3 regions of the Xanthocytophaga agilis genome follow, and region 1 is predicted to be linked to each of the others. Evidence: riboswitches for the same ligand, from Rfam matches in the RefSeq annotation. Region 1 holds a riboswitch; each other region holds the start of a gene.
The links. A riboswitch is a leader RNA that binds a small molecule or an ion and turns the genes downstream of it on or off. The one in region 1 is predicted to bind S-adenosylmethionine.
Positions count from the first base shown of each region.

Region 2: another riboswitch for S-adenosylmethionine. It lies ahead of QNI22_RS24050 (cysteine desulfurase family protein); the one in region 1 lies ahead of QNI22_RS07080 (O-acetylhomoserine aminocarboxypropyltransferase/cysteine synthase family protein).
Region 3: another riboswitch for S-adenosylmethionine. It lies ahead of QNI22_RS36360 (YceI family protein); the one in region 1 lies ahead of QNI22_RS07080 (O-acetylhomoserine aminocarboxypropyltransferase/cysteine synthase family protein).

Region 1 covers NZ_JASJOU010000002.1:102,565-107,050, reverse strand. The annotation lists gene QNI22_RS07090 (homoserine dehydrogenase) at 1-165, opposite strand, end outside; gene QNI22_RS07085 (homoserine O-acetyltransferase family protein) at 203-1,255, opposite strand; gene QNI22_RS07080 (O-acetylhomoserine aminocarboxypropyltransferase/cysteine synthase family protein) at 1,327-2,652, opposite strand; SAM riboswitch class I at 2,924-3,028, opposite strand; gene QNI22_RS07075 (hypothetical protein) at 3,262-3,828, shown strand; gene QNI22_RS07070 (L-threonylcarbamoyladenylate synthase) at 3,864-4,430, opposite strand.
Region 2 covers NZ_JASJOU010000009.1:221,463-225,948, forward strand. The annotation lists gene QNI22_RS24045 (sterol desaturase family protein) at 1-1,176, opposite strand, end outside; gene QNI22_RS24050 (cysteine desulfurase family protein) at 1,421-2,584, opposite strand; SAM riboswitch class I at 2,810-2,913, opposite strand; gene QNI22_RS24055 (DUF4468 domain-containing protein) at 3,139-3,711, opposite strand; gene QNI22_RS24060 (SOS response-associated peptidase) at 4,326-4,486, shown strand, end outside.
Region 3 covers NZ_JASJOU010000021.1:21,871-26,356, reverse strand. The annotation lists gene QNI22_RS36375 (phytoene desaturase family protein) at 1-563, shown strand, start outside; gene QNI22_RS36370 (hypothetical protein) at 599-781, shown strand; gene QNI22_RS36365 (hypothetical protein) at 1,080-1,418, shown strand; SAM riboswitch class I at 2,072-2,175, shown strand; gene QNI22_RS36360 (YceI family protein) at 2,525-3,157, shown strand; gene QNI22_RS36355 (tetratricopeptide repeat protein) at 3,210-4,486, shown strand, end outside.

The DNA.
Region 1 (4,486 bases):
ATCGAATGTAAATCGATCTGCGGGTAATGGACGGGATTTGTGAGGGTTTTTTACACAGATTTTGACAATCTCGGCATTAAAATCTGTTGTATGTGTAAAAATGTCGTAAAGGCCTTGACCTACCACGCCAAAGCCAAATAAACCGATGCGTAATTTCTTGCTCATGTAACGTCTTACTTATATGTCTATATGAATAAAAATCTCACTCTTTTTCTACTGGTATATCTTTCGGAATGTCAGAGGAGATATAAAATTGTTTTAGTATCTGACTCAAAATCTCAAACTCTACTAAAAAACCATCATGTCCATAAATGGATTCTATCTCTGTGTATTGCGCATTCGGTATAGTTTGTGCCAAGTATTTTTGTTCTGATACAGGAAATAAAATATCTGTAGATATACCTATGACAAGTGTTTTGGATCGGATCACCCGTAGTGCTGCTTCTACTCCTCCACGCCCACGCCCTACATTGTGTGAATCCATTGCTTTGGACAATACCCAATAGCTGAATGCATTAAATCGTTTTGCCAATTTCTCACCCTGGTATCGTTGATAAGACGATGCAGGAAAATCATCCTGTTTGTTTTTATCAGGTGACGTTTGTTTCTGAGTGTATGTTTCGTAATGGCGATAAGACAGTAAGGCAATAGATCTGGCTGTTTTCATTCCCTGGATACCTGCATCCGGACGTTTTTCTTTCCAGGTTGGATCTGTTTCGATTGCCATACGTTGTGACTCATTGAAAGCTATTCCCCATGCTGAATGGTAGGCATTGGTGGCTATCAGAATCAGGTTGTCAATGAGAGTAGGCTGCAGAATTGCCCATTCCATAGCCTGTTGCCCACCAAGTGAGCCGCCAATACAGGTGTGGATTTTTGTAATGCCTAAGTGAATACGAAGTAGTTCCATGGCATTGACCATATCCCGGATAGTCACAAACGGAAAGTCGTGATAGTATCGATCATCGGTTTTGTTATTCCATGAAAATGGCCCTGTTGATCCATAATGTGAACCAATGATGTTGGCACATATAATAAAATGCTCATCAGGATTGTAGAATTTACCTTCTCCAATCATTCCTGACCACCAATCATCTGCACTTGCATTTCCTGTCAATGCATGACAAACCCAGATCACATTATCTTTTGTTTCATTTAGTGTGCCGGATGTTCCATACACCAGATTGAACCGTGCTAAAGTTTCTCCAGACTCTAATGTAAATTCTTGTTCGTAACTGAATTGTAAAAGATTCAAATTCAATTAATAATTAGGGATGAAAAGATTGGTTTCATGGCTAGTTATTTTAGCCATGAAACCCTTTTATATTAATTTAATACTGCGCTATCTTCGTGAATTTTAACAAATGCCTGTTCAAAATCGGCTTTAATATCTTCAATATGTTCCAGACCTACTGACACCCGCAGTAATGTAGGCTCTACACCGGCACTGCGTTGTTCTGTTTCATTCAATTGAGAATGAGTTGTTGAGGCTGGATGGATAATAAGCGTCTTGGCATCTCCTACATTGGCCAAATGGCTAGTTAGCTTTAAGCTGTTAACAAATTTCTCAGCTTCATCTTTGCCTCCTTTGATGTTGAACGTCAGAATTGATCCTGCTCCACGTTTCAGATACTTTTGAGCCAGTGTATAATGTGGGCTGCTTGGCAGACCAGGATAGTTTACACTTTCTACCTGATCATGTGCCTCCAGCCATTGGGCCAGTTTCAGTGCGTTCTCCACATGACGATCTGCACGTAAAGAAAGGGTTTCTAATCCTTGAAGGAATAGGAATGAGTTAAACGGACTAATGGCTGGACCCCAATCACGTAAACCTTCTACCCGGCAGCGGATAATGAAGGCGATATTAGGAAGTCCAATAGGATTACCTTCTCCAAAAATTTCCCAGAACTTTAATCCGTGGTATCCCTCTGAAGGTTCAGTAAACTGAGGGTATTTTCCATTGCCCCAATTGTAATTACCACCATCAATTATTACCCCACCAATACTGGTACCATGACCTCCAATCCATTTGGTTGCTGATTCTACAACAACATGGGCTCCATGTTCCAATGGACGGAAAAGATAACCGCCAATACCAAATGTATTGTCAACGATTACAGGTAGATCATACTTTTTGGCTAAGGCTGCAATGGCATCGAAGTCTGCTACATTCAAACCAGGATTTCCAATCGTTTCCAGATAAATAGCCTTGGTTTTTTCATCGATTAATTGTTCGAAGCTGGCTGGTTCATTGTCTTTGGCAAAGCGAGCTTCTACACCAAGCCTTTTAAATGAAACTTTAAACTGATTCCAGCTTCCTCCATATAAAAACGGAGAAGTGACAAAGTTGTCACCAACATTGAGAATGTTATTTAATGCAATAAATTGTGCTGCGTGTCCTGAAGCTACAGCCAGTGCTGCAACCCCTCCCTCCAATGCTGCAATCCGCTTCTCAAAAACGTCCTGAGTAGGATTCATAATACGTGTGTAAATGTTGCCAAACTCTTTTAAGGCAAACAGATTTGCACCATGTGTAGAATCTTTGAACTGGTAGGAGGTGGTTTGGTAAAGAGGCACTGCACGTGATTGTGTAGTAGGGTCAACTTCCTGACCTGCATGCAGTTGTAGGGTTTCGAAACGTAATTGAGACATAACTAGGTGTGTTTGAGGTTGTTAAATAAGATTGAAATTTGGATTCTTGAAAATACAGCTTTTTTAGAGGGAATTCCAAATAAATCTCCTTAAAGTATATAAAACTAGTAGAGTAATGCGACTCCGCTACAATTTTGCACACATCGCAAACTAGAGCGCATTCGGAAAGGAAAGAAACTCAATACACAAAAAAATGCTGGTAGAATGTGTTGCAATAACACAGTCATGCACAAATGGCCTGAAATTGATTTTTTAAGAAGCATGATTTTTTGATTTATATTTCCTAATCAGCTTAGGTAGGATTTAGCACCTTGCCATTGAGGGTAGGTTGCCAGACGTTCTTCGAGCCTATTCTCTCCCGTCTTCTGTATAAACCAATTACTTGTTGAGGGTAATTGACTTGCAGGGTTACAAAAGTAGAAAGCGTTTTTTAGATTTGCAAAATTTGTTTATGAAACCTTCAGCTATGGCAAAATCATTTATCAACCTAGTATAGGTTTTGAGGACAATTCATGTTTTATAAAAAGACATGTCCCAATTAGAATTTAAAAAATGAGATGGGATCAGATTTTGCACTTATTTTGTGGTCATCATTATTCTAAAAATGCTATGGGATTTCAACTTAAGATTTTCTTATTGGTTTTAACGGCTTGGGGAATAGGTTTTCAGGGTGTGCCTAAACTAAAGAAGACAAAGCTAACAGAACAAATTACAGTTTCGCTACCTGAAGATTTTCATCCAATGACAGATGATGAAATTGCCGCCAAATATTTTGTAGCACGAAAGCCAACTGCTAGTTTTTCAAGTGCTGACCGGGTAGCTGATTTCTCTTTTAATCAAACAACTACACCTGGAAGGCAACAGGATCTGGCAATGTTGAAAGACTTTTTTAAATCGGGAATCCGGTCTAACTTTACTAAAGTTGATTTTATTCAGGAAGGAGTTGTCCAGATTAATGAACGGGATTTTGTCGTTTTGGAATACACCGCAGAATTGCGTGATGAGGATCCTAATTCAGCTAATAAGGGTGTTACACGCCAATATTCTTATATTGTATATACAACGATTCGTAATAAAGTGAATGTTATGGCCTTCAATTGTCCTGTTCAGGTAAAAGAACGCTGGCAACCTATTGCGAAAGAGGTTATGAATTCTATAAAAATAAGTGGAAAGTAAGAAAGATAGGTTCAGGTATCATACCTGAACCCTTACTATTTCCGGATAAACTTAATTTCACCATTGACTTCCAACCGGAGTATATTGGCCAGCTGATAATCATTTTTGGTGCTTTGATCCATTGGGACAACATAGTCTACGCCTTTGACAATTTCAGGATCTACATCATCTAGTGTTCTGGGAATAAACTGATTAGGGCGATTTGCAGAAGTTGAAACAATCGCACGATTAAACTTTCCGATAAGCTTCACCAGAAAATCATTGTCTTTGACTAAGCGAATCGCAATACTTCGATCTGATGCTAACACATCGGAAGATACATTTTTTCCATTGGAGTAAACCACAGTTAATGGACGTTCTGAAAATTCAACCAGATCCCAGGCTATATCCGGCACTTTATTCATATATTCAGGGAGCCAGCCTATTTGTGAAATCATAGCCACCAGAGGTTTAGGTGTTTCTCGCTTTTTTAATTCATGGACTCGTTTAACAGCCGCGTCATTACGGGCATCACAAAGAATACTCCATACTGTATCAGTAGGAGAAAGAACAACTCCACCTGTTTTTAAAATTTCGTAGGCACGCTGAATACTATCTGTCATAAAGGTTTTGTAAGCAGTATTTTTTAGAAGTGCAAAATAAATGCTTTGTATGGACA
Region 2 (4,486 bases), on a different contig from region 1:
AAACCAAGTAAAGAAGCAGATCAGAGTTACTACAAACAGGCTACCAAATACAACTATACTTGTTGGCCCAAAATATATATAGGCAAATAATGTAGCTGTTGCCAACCGCGTATATTCCAGGTAAAAGACCCATGTCCGCTGTTCTAGAATGGCACCACAATTAATGAGTGTCAATACTATTAATAGTGCTACTCCTATCTGTAGGCTAAGTGAAATCTGATGCTCAAATAAAATAACCAGAAACAAACTAAGAAGTACACTTCCAATCTGCCATATGACATAATTTTTAAATCGTATACCACTAGCATTTACTGACTTATTAAAAAGGAATCTTTGTTCCAATTTCTCTCTTACATATTCAGGAACCAGATCAGGACCACCAAAAATGATTTTTATTTTATTGCCCCACCCTTGGGTATGTTTGACTGTATACATTAGTTCCAGTATAAAATGGAAGTGCTGCCATAAAAAGCTATGACTGTTCAATGGCTTCGTTAAACCATAATGAGGTTCTTCCTTTTCTTCAACAAAAGTCCCGAAAATCTTATCCCAGATAATAAGAACATCTCCATAGTTCTTGTCCAGATAATGCTCATCTGAAGCATGATGCACCCGATGATGAGAAGGAGTTACCAATATATATTCCAGTATTCCCAGTTTGCCAATAGTACGTGTATGAATGAAGAAAGGATATGCACCATGAATTAATAAAATACTTGTAATCATCTCTGGTGGAAACCCGATCCAGGGTAGTACAGACCAAAAAACAACCCGAACCAATGCCTGAAAAACAGTAATACGTGCAGAAACAGTATAGTTAAAATCTTCACTTTGATGATGTACTACATGTACACTCCATAATAAGCTAATTTCATGAGCCAGACGATGATACCAATACCAGACAAAATCAGTGCATAGGAACAATGCCAGCCACAATAATATGCTTGGTTTGATATCAAATAAAGCAAAGTGAGTGTGTATGTATGTATAGAAATAATAGAAAATACCAACTGTAAATAAATCTGCAAGTCTTTCAGCAATGCCAATACTTATATTGACAATAGACCTGTCAAAATGGAAATAATCTTCTTTCTGTTGTTTTCTTGCGACCCAATATTCTAATGCTGTAAACAATAAGAAAATGGGAATTGCAAATGCCAGATAATTTAATTTCATAGTAAACAAGACCTTTATTGAAATATAAGTGGATAATCTTCTTTCAGTTTTTAATACCCTGGCAACAGCCTGAGAATAAGAAGAATACATTTACCACCATATATTTTTTATTCTATTTAGCCATTGCTCAGGGTATTTAAAACAGATCTTTTCATCTCACTTTACAAAAATACATAATTCCTATAGATTTTATAGAGATTATCATAAAAAATTTTCACTTTTTATATAAAGCACTAAAAAACAATCACTTAACCGCACCAGCATACTGTAATACATTTTGGGGTTCATAAATATTTGATAAAACCTTAACCAAGTAATCCACTTCTGCCAAGGTATTGTATTTACTAAATGAGAAGCGAATATTCTCTAGTTCCAGATTACGCCCCAACTGTCTAAGTACATGTGAACCATGCTCTACCAGATTTGAACAAGCACTTCCTCCTGATACATATATTCCTTTTTCATTCAGTATATCTACCAAAGCTCTATCACCTAAAGCAGGAAACCCGATATTAACAATAGAGGGAAGGCTCTTATCCTGTTGATCGCTATCTCCATTAAAGGTAAGTTGAGGAAATACTTCCTTCAATCTTCGGATAAGATAACCTTTTAATTTTTGCAGATATTTCTGTGTGTCATCCAGGTTCTCATAGGCAAGTGATAAGGCGGTTGACAAACCTACAATACCAGCAACATTTTCAGTACCCGCTCTCAAACTTTTTTCCTGAGAGCCACCATGTATCAATGGTTGCAAATGGATCTGTTTATTTACATAGAGAAAACCAATTCCTTTGGGCCCATGAAACTTATGGGCTGAACCAACTAAAAAATGAACAGGGACCTTTGATAGATTTAACTGCCTTTTCCCTAATGTCTGAACCGTATCAGAATGAAAAACAGCTTTATAGGTGCGACATATATTTCCAATTTCTTCTATTTCATTCAGATTCCCAATTTCATTATTTCCGTGCATCAGACTTACAAAGGATGCTGGATTCTTTTGTAATAAGTATTGAAGGTGCCCAAGATTAACTCTACCCCATGCATCTGTCTCAACCAGACTAACTCTTATCTGATAATTCTTCCGATAAAAATCCAGGCTTTTTAACACTGAATCATGTTCTAAAGGGCTTGTTATAAAATGCCGGAAACGTAACGTGTGAATACTCCCTGCCAATGCCAGATTATTTGCTTCTGTGGCTCCAGATGTAAAGAAAATCTCTTCAGGTGAAGCATGTAACAGAGTAGCGATTGTATTCCTGGCTGATTCTACTGCGTCTTTAGCCCGTCTTCCATATTGATGTGTTGATGAAGGATTACCATGATGCTTACCTAAGTAAGGTAACATAGCTTCTAATACCTGCGAATCTAAAGGTGTTGTAGCTGCATTATCGAAGTATATTTCCATAAAGTTGTACTAAAGAATAATAAGTGAAAAGATATGGAACAGACATAATAGAACTTTCTCTTCATAAGAGTTAGTATGTTCAGGCTATCTAAACATAGATATAGTGTCTGAGTAGAGGTCTAACCTCTTGTGTTGTTAATGTGATACAGAAAAAATGTATCTATCTCAGTAGCAACACATTCGTCCGCAGGTAGAGTAATAAGTTGTTTTTAGCATACGATTGTTAATTTATATTTACCTATTCGGTCAGGATGTAGCACTGTTTCCGGGTGGTCAGAAAGTTGCTGGAAGTTCTGCGAGCCTGTTCTCTCCCTTCCTCTGTATAAATTAACTAATTAATGGTGGTATTAATTAGCAGGATTATGTCACAAATATATAGTCAGTTTATAACATAACAAACAATTTGTCTACTTTTTTTATAGACATTACAGAATTAGTTTATTCCATTTTAATATTCACTCATAACTCACTCATTATCAAATGCAAAAAAGCTTTATAGTAGAAACTATAAAGCTTTCCAATTAATTATATTAATCAACATTGAATCATATATATTAATTTCCCATCTGAGTTAGTAGAGTATCCTTTGCTTCATTTTCGTTTTTAGCCAACAACGCAGCTTTCTCTACAACATCCTTTACAGAAGCTACCATCTTGGGCATTTGTTGATTTATTTGTGTCCTTATATCTTTCCAAACCAGATCATACCAAGGTTTCTCTACTGCATTAATCTTATAGGGAAAGCTAGGAGTCATCAGAATGGTATGAAATCGTATCTTTCCTTCATGTCTAAAATTTGTTATCTGATAACGAAAACCATCTTCTATAGCCACAAACTTAAAGTCAAACAAAATAAAACCTTTAGTAACTTCACTTGCTGCGTGTACATTACTATTATAGACCAGATAAGATGTTCCCTTTATTTCTCCTGCTCCTCTATCAGATTCTCGTATGGTTTCTTTAGGCATATATTCTTGCTGCCAGGAAGATAATTGTTTGTAAATCTCCTCTTTTTCTAGCTTATCTACCTTAATCTCTCCTGAAAACATCATTAACTCAGCGTGTTGAGCAATGCTTATTACACAGCTAATTAAAGCAATACCAATTGTCAGTACTAGTTTTTTCATAGTTAAAATATAATATGATTCACTCTTGTCTATTCCTGTAGACAAATATCTCACAAATTGTAAGAAGTTGTAGTTAACTAGTAATTGGACTATACGTGATAGGTGCATTATAACTATCTAAACATCTAATAATCGGTATAAAAATCCTGCTTTTACTATCTTTCTTATCGATTAACGTAAAAGTTTTTCCGATGAGACTGTTCTTTTTAGTACAATAAACATGTTTTATACCAGATAACTTTATCATATTAAAGGTTAAAAATACCAATACAACACTCTGTATATCAATTAATTAAAACTAAGCATACTCTATATACCCGAAAAAAGGATAAATTCTCATTAGTAAAACTTCATTCGTTTATATGAATTAGCTTACACTACCAGCCGCTGAGTTTTAGAAAAACTTACATATATAAAAAACAAGTATAAGTACTTAATCATCGCTTCATGTAAACAAACAGTTTAAGTAAATCGCTTTTTATGGCAACCAAAGACAAATTATTTTGTTAATAAAGTTATTACGATGAGTGAAGTTGTTAATTCAACGAGGTATCCATATTTTCTGTATTTTTATGGCTTTGTTGAACCGTGTCTTATTGAATATTTGTGAGTGTATGTACGATCGTTATTCCTTTAGTCTTCCAAAAGAAAAAATTATACGTCGTTTTGAGATAAAGGTCCCAGGAACCATAGAACCTCAATACAATATTTCTCCGGGAAATACTATATCTGTTATTACTGATCTGCAGCCTAAACAGTTGACAAAAGCGATATG
Region 3 (4,486 bases), on a different contig from region 1:
TTCCTTTTAAAGCGACAGAGTGCAAACAGGCAGGAACCCTTCATCTGGGGAACACTTTTCAGGAAATAGCCCTATCTGAGAAAGAGATATGGAGCGGCAAACATCCAAAAGCTCCTTTTGTGTTACTAGCTCAACAAAGTGCTTTCGACCCTTCACGTGCACCAGAAGGAAAGCAAACCCTATGGGGCTATTGCCATGTACCTCATGGTTCCACAGTAGATATGACCAATGCAATTGAGGATCAGGTTGAGCGTTTTGCCCCTGGTTTCAAAGACCGTATTCTAGCCCGGCATACTATGAATACGATACAAATGGAATCGTACAATCCAAATTATATAGGTGGAGACATTAATGGTGGAGTGATTGATTTGACTCAATTATATACACGGCCCGCTTTGCGTCTTTCTCCCTATAAAACATCAGCCAAAGGCATTTATATCTGCTCTTCTTCAACGCCTCCTGGTGGAGGCGTACATGGTATGTGTGGATATTATGCGGCCAAAAGAGCTCTGAAAGATATCTTTAAAACACCTATTATGCCTCTAAAGCCTTTTTTGAATTAAAATACATTTATAAAAATATAGCTAACCTGATTTCGATGTCTCGAGTTACTCAAACCCTTCCTGAAAAAACACGATTTATCTTTACCGAAGACTGGACGGTAGTCGTACTTGGTATAACCATTATTGCTTTAGCGTTGGCAGGATTGCCTTTGCCTGTTCCTACAACCTCCTGTCAAAAATGGTATTATCAAACCCATGAAGGCAGGAGGATATGCTGATAGGAGTGCTGATATTGCTTATGCTTTGTTACAAGGAAGAATCCATATTGTTACTCCAGTCTTTCTCCTTGCTCACTTTATAGAGGAGTTACATATGAGCTAAAAGCTATTCCCAATTTGGGACATGTATAAGCCCAATCAGATTAATCAATTCAAGCTAATCGATCTTGTTAAGCAAATGATGACTAAGATTTGAGGAATGGGACACAATTGAGGCTTGAATAATATAATTATACATTCTGTATCTTTATTTGAAGTCAAAGAAAGGTTCGTTTATTTACCAGTTATATTCCATGATATGAAAATACAACTGACAAAAAATGCTAAAATAGGTTTGAAAGAAAAAATGGTTAAAGTAAGCAGGCTGCTACTGACAATCTGGGGCGGAATTTCACTGATAGGAGTAATAGTTATTGGTTGTTATGTAATATACTCAATGACTTTGGGCAACAGAGACGTAGAAGGTAAGGCAACTAAATCAGACGTGAGATTTGTATTAAACTGGTGTGGACTTGGCGACGAGAGGATTGAAAAAGTCTTGAATAGCTATAATTCCGCACATTCATTCACCGGCGACCATCTTGACGTTTATGAAATAAAAATAACGAATATAACGGTTGACGAACTAACTAAATGAAATGACAGTAGATCAAGAAATTGGTATCGGATGGACAGCCTCCCAACTGTTTAGATCAAGCGGTAACTTTTGTTGGTAATTGTCAACATAAGACACCATGGTTTCCGACAGTAGAAAAACTAAGGGCAGAAGACTTCTATGTTTACCCTCAGAGTATTTATTGTTATGGTGTTACTCCTTCAGCAGCAGAACTTATTTTCGTTAACCCAAAAGAGAAAAAGGTTTATTATATTAGTACAAAAATGTAGCGATAGAACTATAATGACCCAAAACTTGATTTTTTTGCTCCAAAACCCACTCTTTATAGATACTTGAAGTGTTAGAGACAATACCAGAATATGCGGTTACTATTACTAATTTTATTAGCAAATACGATCTTTTTTGGGTGTAACTCTTCCGTAAGCTTTCTTAGATTCGAAAAGATATTATTGGTCTTATTGATTCAGACCTTTTTATTTATAGTATTTGACATAGGAATATACTTCTTGCACTATCACAAAGATGTATTCTTTGACTATTTTCTTTTAACCTAAAAGTTGAAAAATATATAAATACATAATCTCTACAGAAAAAGTAGAGAAATGATTTGGAAATCACAAATTAGTCTCTACATTTGCATCATCTTACTAATTAAGCACCACCATTAATTAGTTAATTTATACAGAGGAAGGGAGAGAACAGGCTCGCAGAACTTCCAGCAACTTTCTGACCACCCGGAAACAGTGCTACATCCTGACCATTTTGGTAAAGATAAATTAACAAGACGATGAAACAACTCCTATTCTCAACATTTGTAAGACGTCTATTGCACACAACAGGGATGTACTATTTCTTAGTTGAGCCTATGGATTATACTATAACAAGCTACTATGAAGATAGTGGTTGTTGACAGAAATTTCTCTCTGCTATTATTTGTAATCACAAACATGTACTGTCTGCCGAACTGCCTTTGTTGGTAGGGTGGAAATGCTTTGTCTTTACAATCGAAAAATAAGTAACCAATCAACAACTACCTATAACCAATTGCTTCCAGAACCCTGGATTGAGAGATATTCACGGCTACTGCAAGTTTTATCTTTTGATTTACCACTAAACCAACAGTAATTATGAAACGTATTTCCTTTTTATTCCTTGCTATTGTCGCTTCTGTTTTAGTATCCTTTATCGGAAACAAAACGTCTAAGGGACAAACAACTCTGAAAGTAGACACACAAGCCAGTAAATTAGTTTGGACTGGTAAGAAATTTACTGGTCAGCATACAGGCAACATTGCATTGACCAGTGGCAATCTGATTGTAACAGATGGTAAGCTAAAAGGTGGAACTTTTGAAATTGATACACGAACAATCACTGTTACCGATATTACAGATAGTGAGCAAAACGCCAAACTGGTAAAACATTTAAAAGGCGATGACTTTTTTGGTGTAGAGAAGTTCCCAAAAGCTACTCTGACAATCACTTCTGCTACCCCAAAAGGAGGAGATGCCTATGACCTTTCCGGAAAGCTAACCATTAAAGGTGTAACTAACACAGTTAACTTCCCAGCTGTTGCGAAGATCGAAAAAGATAAAGCTACAGCAACTGCCAAGATAGTAGTAAACCGAACCAAATACGATATCAAGTATGGCTCTAAGTCTTTCTTCCCCAATATTGGAGATAAGTTTATCTACGACGATTTTGAACTGGATGTAAACATTGTTGCTACCGGACAATCTACTGCTACTGCAAAAGCGAAATAAAACAGATTTTAGCCTCTAAAGTAAAGTGTAAAAGTATAATTATAGTTAAAGTGTGAATGTAAGAAAGGGAATTAACCAATCTGATTTGGCTTTGGGTTCTGCCATTGCCTGCCCAAAGTCCAATCTTTCCTACCTTTCACAAAATACAGCAACCATACAACTCTATACAGTATTGATGAAATTTTACTTCTTACTAGTGTTACTGATTTCCTCTACCGCATTGGCTCAGCGTGTGAGACAGGAAGAGCATCATGCTCATTCGGGTGGAGGAGATCATAATCATCTGGCACATATACAGGCTTATCGGCAGGAAACTGTATATGTTCATAATCTTCCTGCCCCGCAATTACTCAAAGGAATTGGATCTTCTAATCTCAAAATAAAAACGTCTTCTGCACAGGCACAGGCTTATTTTAGTCAGGGGGTTGCTTTATTGCACTGCTTCTGGGATTTTGAAGCCTATCGTGCATTTAAAGAAGCTATTCGGCTTGATTCTGTTGCTCTTATGCCTTACTGGGGTTTATACAGTGCCATTGGTGCTATTGAAGGAGATGACTTTACAGCCGATAAATTATTAGCCGTTCAACAATTGAAAAAGCTAAAAGAAACAGCTTCTGAACATGAGAAGCTATACGCAGACGCAATACTGGCAAGAGATGAAGAACAAGATGGGAGTAAAAAAGAATATCAGAAGAAGCTGGAACTGATCATTCACAAATATCCGAAAGACATAGATGCCAAGTTATTTCTGGCATTAAGCAAAATGGGAGGGTACGATGCGGCTATGAATCCCCATGAAGGACAACTATATGCTGAATACCTTTTGCGTGATCTGCTGAAAAATTACCCTGAAAATGCTGCTGCTCATCACTACTGGATACATCTGATGGAAAACTGCTGTCCGGAACAGGCACTGGAGAGTTCTGCCAAGTTACCCAATTTGGCACCTGCCTCAGGACATATGGTGCATATGCCAGGGCATGTGTATTATAAGTTGGGTGACTACAAAAAAGCGTATGATGCCTTTGCTGCTTCGCTGGCTGTCGACTCTGCATATATGAAAGAGCAGGGAATTGCGGAAGTAGACGCCTGGAATTATATTCATAACATCAACTATCTTTTATCTAACTGTGCCGAAGATGGACGGTATGCAACGGCACTGTTATATGCAGAAAAGTTGAAAAGCATGCCTGCTACTAAAGAACGCAAACGAAAATATGAAGGCCGTTTCTTTTATCAGGGGGTAATTGCACCTGCCAAGATGGAACTGTGCTTTGGATTTTACAAGAAGGCTGCAGATCGTCTGGCTGCTATTCGGCTCGATCAGGA